DNA from 2 places in the Isoptericola sp. 178 genome. Region 2 is predicted to be linked to the other one. Evidence: riboswitches for the same ligand, from Rfam matches in the RefSeq annotation. Region 2 holds a riboswitch; the other holds the start of a gene.
The links. Region 2 has a riboswitch for S-adenosylmethionine ahead of Q6349_RS03835 (methylenetetrahydrofolate reductase). Riboswitches for the same ligand answer to the same signal wherever they lie in the genome.
Positions count from the first base shown of each region.

Region 1: another riboswitch for S-adenosylmethionine. It lies ahead of Q6349_RS02590 (aminotransferase class V-fold PLP-dependent enzyme); the one in region 2 lies ahead of Q6349_RS03835 (methylenetetrahydrofolate reductase).

Region 1 is NZ_JAUQYN010000001.1:551,848-557,162, reverse strand. Features, by position in the region: gene Q6349_RS02605 (DUF6226 family protein) at 1-230, opposite strand, end outside; gene Q6349_RS02600 (O-succinylhomoserine sulfhydrylase) at 249-1,520, opposite strand; gene Q6349_RS02595 (rhodanese-like domain-containing protein) at 1,517-1,972, opposite strand; SAM riboswitch class IV at 2,270-2,385, shown strand; gene Q6349_RS02590 (aminotransferase class V-fold PLP-dependent enzyme) at 2,417-3,841, shown strand; gene Q6349_RS02585 (amidase) at 3,848-5,296, opposite strand.
Region 2 is NZ_JAUQYN010000001.1:820,863-826,177, reverse strand. Features, by position in the region: gene metE (5-methyltetrahydropteroyltriglutamate--homocysteine S-methyltransferase) at 1-1,059, opposite strand, end outside; gene Q6349_RS03835 (methylenetetrahydrofolate reductase) at 1,149-2,114, opposite strand; SAM riboswitch class I at 2,183-2,290, opposite strand; gene Q6349_RS03830 (NADP-dependent oxidoreductase) at 2,354-3,256, opposite strand; gene Q6349_RS03825 (NYN domain-containing protein) at 3,361-4,545, shown strand; gene Q6349_RS03820 (1-acyl-sn-glycerol-3-phosphate acyltransferase) at 4,593-5,240, shown strand.

The DNA.
Region 1 (5,315 bases), 270 kb from region 2:
CGGCGGCCGCCGGTGCGGGCGCCCGGCCGGCTCCGGCGCACCCACTCGCGCAGAGTCCCGGCGGCGACGCCGAGCACCAGCCGTTCGAGGTCCTCGGCGCTGGCCTCCACGGCCTCGTCGCAGGCGTCGCAGCTGGCATATCCGGCCCTGCTTCCGCCGCGACCATGCTCTCGCGACGGCGAACAGGTCTTCGCGGCCCGTCCCGGTGCCGGGACGGGCCGCGACGGCATGCTCGGCGGAACGGGGGGTCAGGCCCGCAGCGCCTGGGCGACGTCCTCGACGATGTCCAGCGGGTCCTCGAGCCCGACGGACAGCCGCACCGTGCTCTCGTGGATGCCGACGGCCGCGCGTCCCTCGGCGCCGAGCCGCCGGTGCGTCGTCGTGGCGGGGTGCGTGACCAAGGACTTGGCGTCCCCGAGGTTGTTCGAGATGTCGACGATCTGCAGCGCGTCCAGGAAACGGAACGTCCGCTGCTTCGCCTGCTCCGGGGTGGCGTCGTCGGGCACCGCGAGGTCGAACGTGACCACGGTGCCGCCCCCGGTCTGCTGGGCCTTCGCCAGCTCGTGCTGCGGGTGGGAGGCCAGGAACGGGTAGCGCACGCCGGTGACGCCGTCGGCGGACTCGAGGTACTCGGCGAGCTGCAGCGCGCTCGCGTTCTGCGCGCGCACCCGCACGTCGAGGGTCTCCAGCCCCTTGAGCAGCACCCAGGCGTTGAACGGGCTGAGCGACGGCCCCGTGTGCCGCAGGAACGTCTCGACCGGTCCGGACAGGAACTCCCGGGGGCCGAGGATCGCCCCGCCGAGCACCCGGCCCTGGCCGTCGACGTGCTTGGTCGCCGAGTACACGACGATGTCGGCGCCCAGCTCGAGCGGCCGCTGCAGGACCGGGGTGGCGAACACGTTGTCGACCACGACGACGGCACCCGCGGCGTGGGCCAGCTCGCACACGCGCCGCACGTCGACGAGCTCCTGCATGGGGTTCGACGGTGTCTCGAAGAAGACGACGTCGGCGGGGGTCGCCAGGGCCTCCTCCCACTGAGACGTCACGTGCCCGTCGACGAGGTCGACCCGCACGTCCCACTTGGCGAGGATCTCGTCGTAGATGACGTTCGTGGAGCCGAACAGGGCCCGGGCCGAGACGATCCGCGACCCGCTGCGCACCAGCGCGGCCAGCGTGGTGAACACCGCGGACATCCCGGTGGCGGTGGCGTAGCAGGCCTCGGCCCCCTCGATGAGGCGCAGGCGTTCCTCGAAGGTGCGCACCGTCGGGTTGCCGTACCGGGAGTACACGAACCGGGAGTGGTCGCCGGCGAACGCTGCCTCGGCGTCGGCGGCGGAGTCGTAGGTGTAGCCCTGGGTGAGGAACAGGGCCTCGGACGTCTCGGAGAAGTCCGAGCGGCGGTGGCCGCCGCGCACCGCGAGGGTGGCGGGACGTGCGGTCGGGGGCAGGGGCGCGTGGCCGGCGCCGCCGTACGGCTCGGGGTTCGGGCCGGGACCGGTGGGGATCTCGGTGCGGGTCACCGGGTCGGCTCGGCGTAGGCGGTGTGCGGCAGCTCGCGGACCTTCCACCCGGCCTGGTCGCGGGCGCCGAACGGGCCCACCGGCCCCTCGAAACCCTCGAGCACGTTGTAGGCGGGGCCGTAGCCCGCCGACGTCGCCAGGCGAGCGGCGCCGATGGAGCGCTGCCCGGAGCGGCACAGGAACACCACGGGCTGGTCGGTGGGCACGCCGGCGGCCTCGAGCTCGGCGAGGAATCCCGGGTTGGGTCGGCCGTCGCCGGTGACCCACTGCGTGAAGACGGTGGCCTTGTCCAGCGAGGCGACGTCGGGCACCCCGACCGTGCGCCACTCGCCCTCGGTGCGGACGTCGACCAGGACGGCACCGGGTTCGGCGGCGAGCAGGTCCCATGCCTGCTGCGGGGTCAGGTCGCCGGCGTAGCCCTGCGCGGGTCGGGGTTCGATCGGTGCGGTCACGGCACTCCTCCCATCGGTCGTGGCGGTAGCACCCGCGCCCGGTCCCGTGCTCGCTCGTCGCGGTCGACGACGACGGCACGGTCCCGCGGGGTTGCTGCGGCGTCGACGTGCCACGTCACTCGGCCGCTCGGGATGGTCTCCACGATCGTACGCGACGGCGTCCATGAAGCGGGACGTCGGTCTCGCTTGGTGGACGCCGTGCCGCGCCCCGGGCTTGCTCGACCGCGAGACGACCACATCGCGAGACCATCTGACCATCTGTTGACACCCCGGCGCGGATCCGTGAACCTGGCACCAGGTCAAGAGCGCCAGCGCCAAGCCCCGGCTCGCTGGCCGGCAACCCTCCCCTCGCGGCGGGGTGCCCCGGGTGACGACCAGGCACGGCGCCGACCGGCGTCGGGCAAGCGCGGGGAGACGGCTCCCCGGGACACCGAGGAGGACGCCATGACCACGATCGCCGAGAGCCCCGCCTGTCCGCAGGCCGACCGGGTCGACGCGCTGACGCCGGTGCTGCCCGTCCTCGGGCACGACACCCCCGCCCCGCTGGTCGACGGACGGCGCGTGCCGTACGCCAACCTCGACGTCGCCGCCTCGGCGCCCGCGCTGCAGGCCGTCGGCGACCGCGTCACAGCGGCCCTGCCGCTGTACGCCTCGGTGCACCGGGGCGCCGGCTACCTCTCGCAGGTCTCCACCACGCTGTACGAGTCCGCCCGCGCCACCATCGGCGAGTTCGTCGGTGCCCGCCCGGACGACCTCACCCTGCTGGTGCGCAACACCACCGACGCGCTCAACCTGCTCGCCGGATGCGTCCCCGCCGCGGACGGCACGCCGGGCCGCGTGCTCGTCCTCGACGTCGAGCACCACGCGAACCTCCTGCCGTGGCAGCGCACGACCGACGCCACGGTCCTCACCGGTCGCGGCACGGTCGCCGCCACGCTCGAGGCGGTCCGTGCCGAGCTCGCCGCCGGGGCGGCCGCGGGGCGCGGTTACGCCCTGCTGGCCGTCACCGGGGCCTCCAACGTCACCGGCGAGACGCTGCCGGTCGCCGACGTCGTCGCCGCCGCGCACGGCGCCGGCGCCCGGGTGGTGCTGGACGGCGCCCAGCTCGTGCCGCACCGGCGGTTCTCCCTGGCCGCGACCGGCGTCGACTACCTCGCCTTCTCCGGCCACAAGGCCTACGCGCCGTTCGGTGCCGGCGCCCTGGTCGGCCGCCGCGACTGGCTGGACGCCGGCACGCCCTACCTCGCCGGCGGCGGCGCGGTGCGCAGCGTGCGCGTGGACGGGACCGACTGGCACGACGGCCCGGCCCGCCACGAGGCCGGCTCGCCCAACGTGCTCGGCGCGGTGGCGCTCGCCGCCGCCTGCGAGACGCTCGCCGCCGTCGACACCGTGGCCCTGCGCGAGCACGAGGACGCGCTGCGGGCCCGGCTGGTCGACGGGCTGAAGGCGATCGACGGCGTCGAGGTCGTCCGTCTGTGGCCCGACGCCCCCGACGCGGTCGGCGTCGTCACGTTCACGGTGTCCGGCTACGAGCCCGGCCAGGTCGCCGCCTACCTGTCCGCGGAGCACGGCATCGGCGTGCGCGACGGACGCTTCTGCGCGCACCCGTTGCTCACCCGGCTCGGGTACCGCGCCGGGGCCGTCCGCGCGTCCGTCGGCGCCGGCACGGCGGGCGAGGAGGTCGAGCGGCTCGTGGCCGCCGTGGCCGCGCTCGTCGCCGACGGGCCGCGGGCCGACTACGCCGTCGTCGACGGGTTGTGGGTCGTCGTGGACGACCCGCGTCCGGTGCCCGAGGGGTCCGGGCTGGACGGCCTGCTGGCCACGGCCGGCCCCGGCGGTGACGAGGCGTTCGCCTGCGTCCCCGACTGACCGGCCTCACCAGACGGGCGGATGCCTCTCCGGCCAGCGCAGCACGTCCTCGAGCTGGGCGGCGAGCGCCAGCAGCGTGACCTCGCCGCCGGGACGGCCGATGATCTGCACCCCCATGGGCAGCCCGTCCGCCGTCCAGTGCGTCGGCACGGTGATCGCGGGCAGCCCGGCCACGTTGAGCCACGACGTGAACGGCGTGTACTGGCACTGCTGGGCGAAGTTGTGGTCCGGGTCGGCGGCGTCGAACCAGCCGATCGGCCGCGGCGTCATCGCCAGTGCGGGAGTGACGACGGCGTCCAGGTCGCCCATCCCGGCGATGAGGGTCCGCTCGAACCGGGTCAGCGTCGCCAGGGCCTCGGCGAGCTCGCGGGCCGGCACCTGCCGGCCGCGGCGGATCAGCCATGCCGTCAGCGGCTCGAGCTGGTCCAGCACCGCGTCGTCGTCGATCGGTACCGCCGACGCGCCGCCCATCCACAGGCTGCGGAAGGCGTCGCCGTACTCCGGGACCGGGTCCCAGGTGTGCTCCTCGACGCCGTGCCCGAGACCCGCCAGCGCCCGGACGCCCGCGTCGAGGGCCGCCCGTGCCTCCGGCGCCACGGTGACGTCGTAGTAGTCGTCCCAGGCGTTCCAGGTGGTGACCCCCACCCGGAACCGGTCGCCGTCGTCGTCCCGCCCGGGGACCTCGCCGCGCAGCGCGGCCGCGAGGTATGACCCCGCGTGCGCGGCGGGGGTGCGCAGCGTGAACCGGTGGTCGACGTGGCCGTCCGGGGTGCGGCGCAGCATCCCCTCGAGCAGCAGCGCCGTGTCCGCCGTCGTCCGGGCGATCGGTCCGTTGACCACGAGGCCGCCGAGGGCCTCGATCCCGGACCCCGCGGGCAGCAGGCCGCGCGAGGGTTTGAGACCGACGACGCCGCAGGCGGCGGCCGGGATCCGGACGGACCCCCCGCCGTCGGACCCAGGGGCGAAGGGCAGCAGGCCCGCGGCCACCGCGACCGCCGCCCCGCCGCTGGAGCCGCCGGCGCCGCGCGCGAGGTCCCACGGGTTGCGTGCCACGGGCCCCGCCAGCGGCTCGGTGTAGGCGGGGAACCCCAGCTCGGGCGTCGCGGTCTTGCCCAGGCTGACGATCCCGGCGGCGTCGAGGTCCAGGACCACGTCGTCGGACTCCTCGGGCACGAAGCCCTCCATGGCGCGCGTGCCGAAGCCGGTCGGCACTCCCGCGCGGTTCCACAGGTCCTTGTCGGCGGTCGGCATCCCCCACAGGGGCCCCGACGGCGGACCCAGCTGCGTCGCGCGCTCCCGAGCCCTCTCGGGGGTGACGCGGGCGAACGCGCCCAGCTCGTCGTTGCGTGCCGCGATCCGGGCCAGGAAGTGGTCGGTCACCTCGCCCGGGGTCAGCTCACCGGCCCGCAGCCGGTCGCGCAGCTCCAGGGCGGTCTGCTCGTGCAGGGCGTCCATGGCCCGACCCTACGCCGGG
Region 2 (5,315 bases):
CGTGCCCCGTCGCGCAGCGAGGTCGGTGCGCCAGACGTTGTGCCCGTCGACGACACCGGCCACCAGCGTCTTCGTGCCCAGGCCCGGGACCGAGCCGTCGGGAGCGGAGCCCCTCGGCACCGCACCCTGGACCAGGTCGATCGCGATGGCGTCGACGTCCGTCCCGGCCAGCAGCGCGAGCCCGTCCCGGGCCGGCCGGCCGTCGGCGCCCGGGGCGGCCAGCCCGCCGAACGGCGCGGCCACGAGGAGGCGCGGTCGCTCGGGCACGGTGTCCAGCGCGTCGTCCGCCGACGCGGGTGCCAGACCGGTCGCCAGCTCCCGGTAGGCCCGGGCGATCGCGGCGTCGACCCGCTCCGGGTCGGCGTCCACCGAGTCCGTCACCAGCACGGGCTCGTCGAGCTGCACCCACGGGACGCCGACGGCGGCGAGGGCCCGCAGCAGCTCGGCGTACGCCGCGACGACGTCGTCGAGCCGGTCGAGCGGGTGGAACCCGTCGCCCGCGTCGTCGGCCGACTTCGACAGCGCCAGGAAGGTCACGGGTCCCACGAGCACCGGCCGCGTGGTGACCCCGGCCTCCTTCGCCTCGGCGTACTCGCGCACGACCCGGTGGTCGGCGAAGGAGATCGGTGTCGTCTCGCTGATCTCGGGGACCAGGTAGTGGTAGTTCGTGTCGAACCACTTGGTCATCTCCAGCGGGGCGTCCTCGCCGCGTCCGCGGGCGACGGTGAAGTAGCCGTCGAGGTCGAGGGAGCCGTCGTCGGCGTCCAGGAGGTCCCGGAACCGGGCCGGGACGGCGCCGAGCAGGGCGACGACGTCGAGCACCTGGTCGTAGTACGAGAACGAACCCGGGACGGAGCCGTCCTCGGGGTCGAGACCGAGCGCGACGAGCCGCTGCACGGTCTCGCGGCGCAGGGTGCCGGCCGCGACCTCGAGGTCGACGGCGTCCGTGCGGCCGGCCCAGTACGCCTCGACGGCGCGCTTGAGCTCACGGCGGCGGCCGATCCGGGGGTAGCCGAGGATGGTGCCGCCGGGGAACGGGGTGGTGGTCGGAACGGTCATGAGCAGTCCTTTCGCGGGCTCCGGGACGCGTGGTCGGGACGACGGGGCTCCCCGGGACGCGGGTGCGTCCCGGGCAGCGGTCCGTCCCCTCAGAGCGCGGCCGGTGCGGGGGTCGGGATGCTCGGTACCCACGGCCTGCCGGCCAGGTCGGCGTCGTCGACGGGGACGGACGCCGGACCGCCGAGGTGGACACCCTCGAGCAGGTCCAGAGCGGGACGGTGCTTGTTGAACGTGTACACGTGCAGACCGGGCGCGCCGGCGTCGAGCACCCGCTGGGCGAGCTCGGTGCCGTACGCGGTCCCGTAGGCGTACTGCGCCTCCGGGTCCGGCCGGGAGTCCAGCGCGTCCAGCAGGTGCTGGGGCGCACGGACGCCGGTGAGCTCCTCGACGCGACGGAGCCGGCGCGGCTCGGTCGTGGGCAGCAGCCCGGCGAGGATCGGGATCGTCACGCCGGCCGCGCGGGCCTCGGCGACGAAGTCGGTGTAGGAGTCGGCCTGGTAGAAGAACTGGGTGACGGCGAAGGACGCGCCGGCCTGCTGCTTCTCCAGCAGGCGCCGGACCTCCTGGGCACGGGTCGTGCCGGCCTGGACGTTGCCGTCGGGGAACGCGGCCACGGCGATCGTCAGCGGGCGGGCGGCGCCGCGGACGGCGGCAGCCGGGTCGGTGGCGCACCGCCGGGCCTCGACCTCCCGCAGCAGGTGCACGAGCTCGACGGCCGAGTGGACGCCGCCGGCGGGCGGTCGCCAGTCGGGCTGGTCCCGCGGCGGGTCGCCGCGCAGCGCGAGGAAGGATCGCACCCCGGCCTCGAGGAACTCGTCGACGACCTCCGAGACGTTCTCCCGCGAGGCGCCGACGCAGGTCAGGTGCGCGATCGGCAGCACGGGCGTGCCGGCGAGGAGTCGGGAGACGACGTCGCGGGCGGTGTCCCGGTCCCCGCCGCCCGCGCCGTAGGTCACCGACACGAAGTCCGGGCGCGCGGCGACGAGCCGACGGGCGGTCTCCCAGAACTTCGGGGCGGCGTCGGGTCGCCGCGGCGGCATGAGCTCGAAGCTCACCGTCTGGCGGGACGGTTCCGGGCGCGGCGGCGCGGGGAGATGCGGGGATGCCTCGGCGACCATGCGTCACTCCATCGGGCCTGGTGTTGAGCACCTTCGTCCTCGGGAGGCTTCCGTCGGAGAACGGGTTGCTGCGGCGTCGTCGAGCCAGGACTCTCGGCCGCTCTGGATGGCTTGTCGGGGTCCGACCCTACGCGCTGTTCAGCCTGCGGACAAGCGATGTCGCATGATGAGACGTGTTAGGGGGTGAGGACGACCTTGCCCCCGCCACGGCCGCTCTCGACCAGCGCGTGGGCGCGTGCCGCGTCGTCGAGCCGCAGGACCTCGCCGAGCGTCGTGGTGAGCTCGCCCCGCGCGAGGGAGGTGACGTCCTCGGCCAGCTCGTCGGGGTCGCGCCGGGCCCCGGAGCTGAAGGTGATCCCGAGGTCGGAGGCCGCCGGGTCCGCGATGGTGACGATGCGCTCCGTCCCGCCGCGCAGCGTGATCGAGTCGGGCAGGACGCCCGCGCCGGTGGTGTCCAGGACCGCGTCGACGCCCGACGGCGCCAGGTCCCGCACCCGCTCGACGAGGCCCGGCCCGTACGTGGTCGGCGTGGCGCCGAGCGCCGCGACGCGGTCCTGGTTCGCCGGCGAGGCGGTGCCGATCACCGTCGCCCCCCGGCGTCGGGCGAGCTGCACGGCGAGCTCGCCCACCGACCCGGACGCGCCGTGCACGAGCAGGGTCTCGCCGTCGGTCACCCCGAGCACGCGCAGGACCCGGTGCGCGGTCTCCGCCGAGACGGGCACCGTGACGGCACGGGCGGGGTCGAGGCCGTCCGGGACGAGCGCGAACGTGGAGGTCAGGGCCAGCGCGGCGTACCCGCCCGTGTCGGCGAACCCGACGACCCGGTCACCGGGCCGCACGCCCGTCACGTCGTCGCCGACGGCGTCCACGACACCCGCGACCTCCAGCCCCGGCACGGCGGGGAACTCCGGCAGGGGAACACCGGGGATCCGGGCGGCGCGGGTCTTGAGGTCCCAGCCGTTGACGGCCGCGGCCTCGACCCGCACGCGGACCTGGCCGGCGGCCGGTTCCGGTGCCGGGACGTCGGCGAGGTGCAGGACCTCGGGTCCGCCGAGCTCGGTGAACACGATCGCGCGCACGGGTACCTCCTGGGGCTGTGGACCTGCCGGTCCGTCGAGCGTCTCACGTCGGCTCCGGCCGTCCCGGGACGACCCCCGGCTCGCGCGGGGCATAGTGTGGCGCCATGGAACGTGAAGAGCGCCTGGCCGTCTTCCTCGACTACGAGAACCTGGCGCTCGGCGCCCGGGAGCACCTGGGTGGGATGCAGTTCGACTTCGGTCCGATCGCGGACGCCCTGGCCGTGCGCGGCCGGGTGGTCACCCGCCGGGCGTACGCCGACTGGTCCTACTTCGACGAGGACCGCCGCATGCTGACCCGCCACCAGGTCGAGCTCATCGAGATGCCGCAGCGCATGGGGGCGTCGCGCAAGAACGCCGCCGACATCAAGATGGTCGTCGACGCGATCGAGATGGCGTTCGAGCGCGACTACATCACCACGTTCGTCATGTGCACCGGCGACTCGGACTTCTCCCCGCTGGTCACCAAGCTGCGCGAGCTCGACAAGAACGTCATCGGCGTCGGCGTCGAGAAGTCCACGTCCCGCCTGCTGCCGGGGGCCTGCGACGAGTTCCTCTTCTACGACCGCCTCGAGGGCGTCGACGTGCCCGACGAGGCCGAGCAGTCAGCGCGCAAGAAGTCGTCGGGCAGGAAGTCCGGCGCCGCCACGGGGGCGACGGCTCGTGGCGGCCGACGGACCACGACCACGGCCGCCGAGGCCATCGAGGCCCCGGCATCGGCCGCGAAGAGCCGACGCAAGAAGGCCGAGCCGGCGCCCGAACCGGCGCCGCAGGCCACCTTGGCGCCCGAGGTCGACGAGGACGACACCCCCGCCGGCGAACCGCCGAGCATGGAGGTCAAGGTCGCCCAGACGCTCGCCGGGCTGCAGGCCTCCTCGTCCGGCTCCGTCACGGCGTCCCAGCTCAAGCGCACGCTGGTGCGCAAGGAGCCGACGTTCACCGAGTCCGACTACGGGTTCCGGACGTTCACGGAGTTCCTGCGCTACCTCGCCGACCGAGACTTCGTCGTGCTGTCCGAGGGACCGTCGACGGGTGACCCGGTGGTCGAGCTGCCCGCGCAGCCGGACAGCGCCCACGCGTTCGACCTGCTGCGGGTCGTCGTCGGCGAGGCCGGGGACAGCACGCCGCTGTCCGGGCTGAAGAACCTGCTGCGCAAGCAGCGTCCGGACTTCTCGGAGAAGGCCCTCGGCTACCGGGGCTTCCTGCAGTTCTGCCGCGGTGCCGAGGAAGCGGGTGCCGTGAAGCTGGCCTGGGACGACGACGCCGAGGACTACCTCGTCAGCCTCGGCTGAGCCGTCGGCGCGGACGGTCGCCGGACCGGCTCGGGCACAATAGGCCGGTGACCTACCGCGTCCTCAAGCTGATCCTGTCGCTCCTGGTGTACGTGTTCCTGCGGCCCCGGGTCACGGGGCTGCACCACGTGCCGCGACGCGGGCCGGTCATCCTCGCGAGCAACCACCTGTCGTTCATCGACTCGATCATCATCCCGCTGGTGACCCCGCGGCACGTCACGTTCATCGCGAAGGCCGAGTACTGGACCGGTCGGGGGCTCAAGGGGCGCGTCTACCGCTGGTTCTTCACCACCATGGGTCACATCCCCGTGGACCGCGAGGACCCCCGTGCCGGACAGCGCTCCCTGCAGGACGCCCTGCTGGTGCTGCAGCGCGGGGACGCGTTCGGGATCTACCCCGAGGGGACCCGGTCCCGCGACGGCCGGCTGCACAAGGGGCACACGGGTGTGGCCTGGCTGGCGCTGGCCGGACCCGCGCCGATCGTGCCGGTGGCGCTGCGCGGGACCGACCGGGTCCAGCCGGTCGGCCGGCGCCTGCCCCGTCCGTACCGGGGGATCCAGGTCGACTTCGGGACACCGATCGCGCCGCAGCGGCAGCTCCCCGCCGGCATGCGGCCGGCGCAGGCCCGCCGCGAGCTCACCGACGAGGTCATGGCCTCGATCCACGCCATGAGCGGTCAGGAGCTCGGCGCCTGACCACCGCCGGCCGGCCGGCTGCATCCCGGCGCGAGTCAGTACCAGGCTCGGCGAGTCAGCACGGCACCGCGCGAC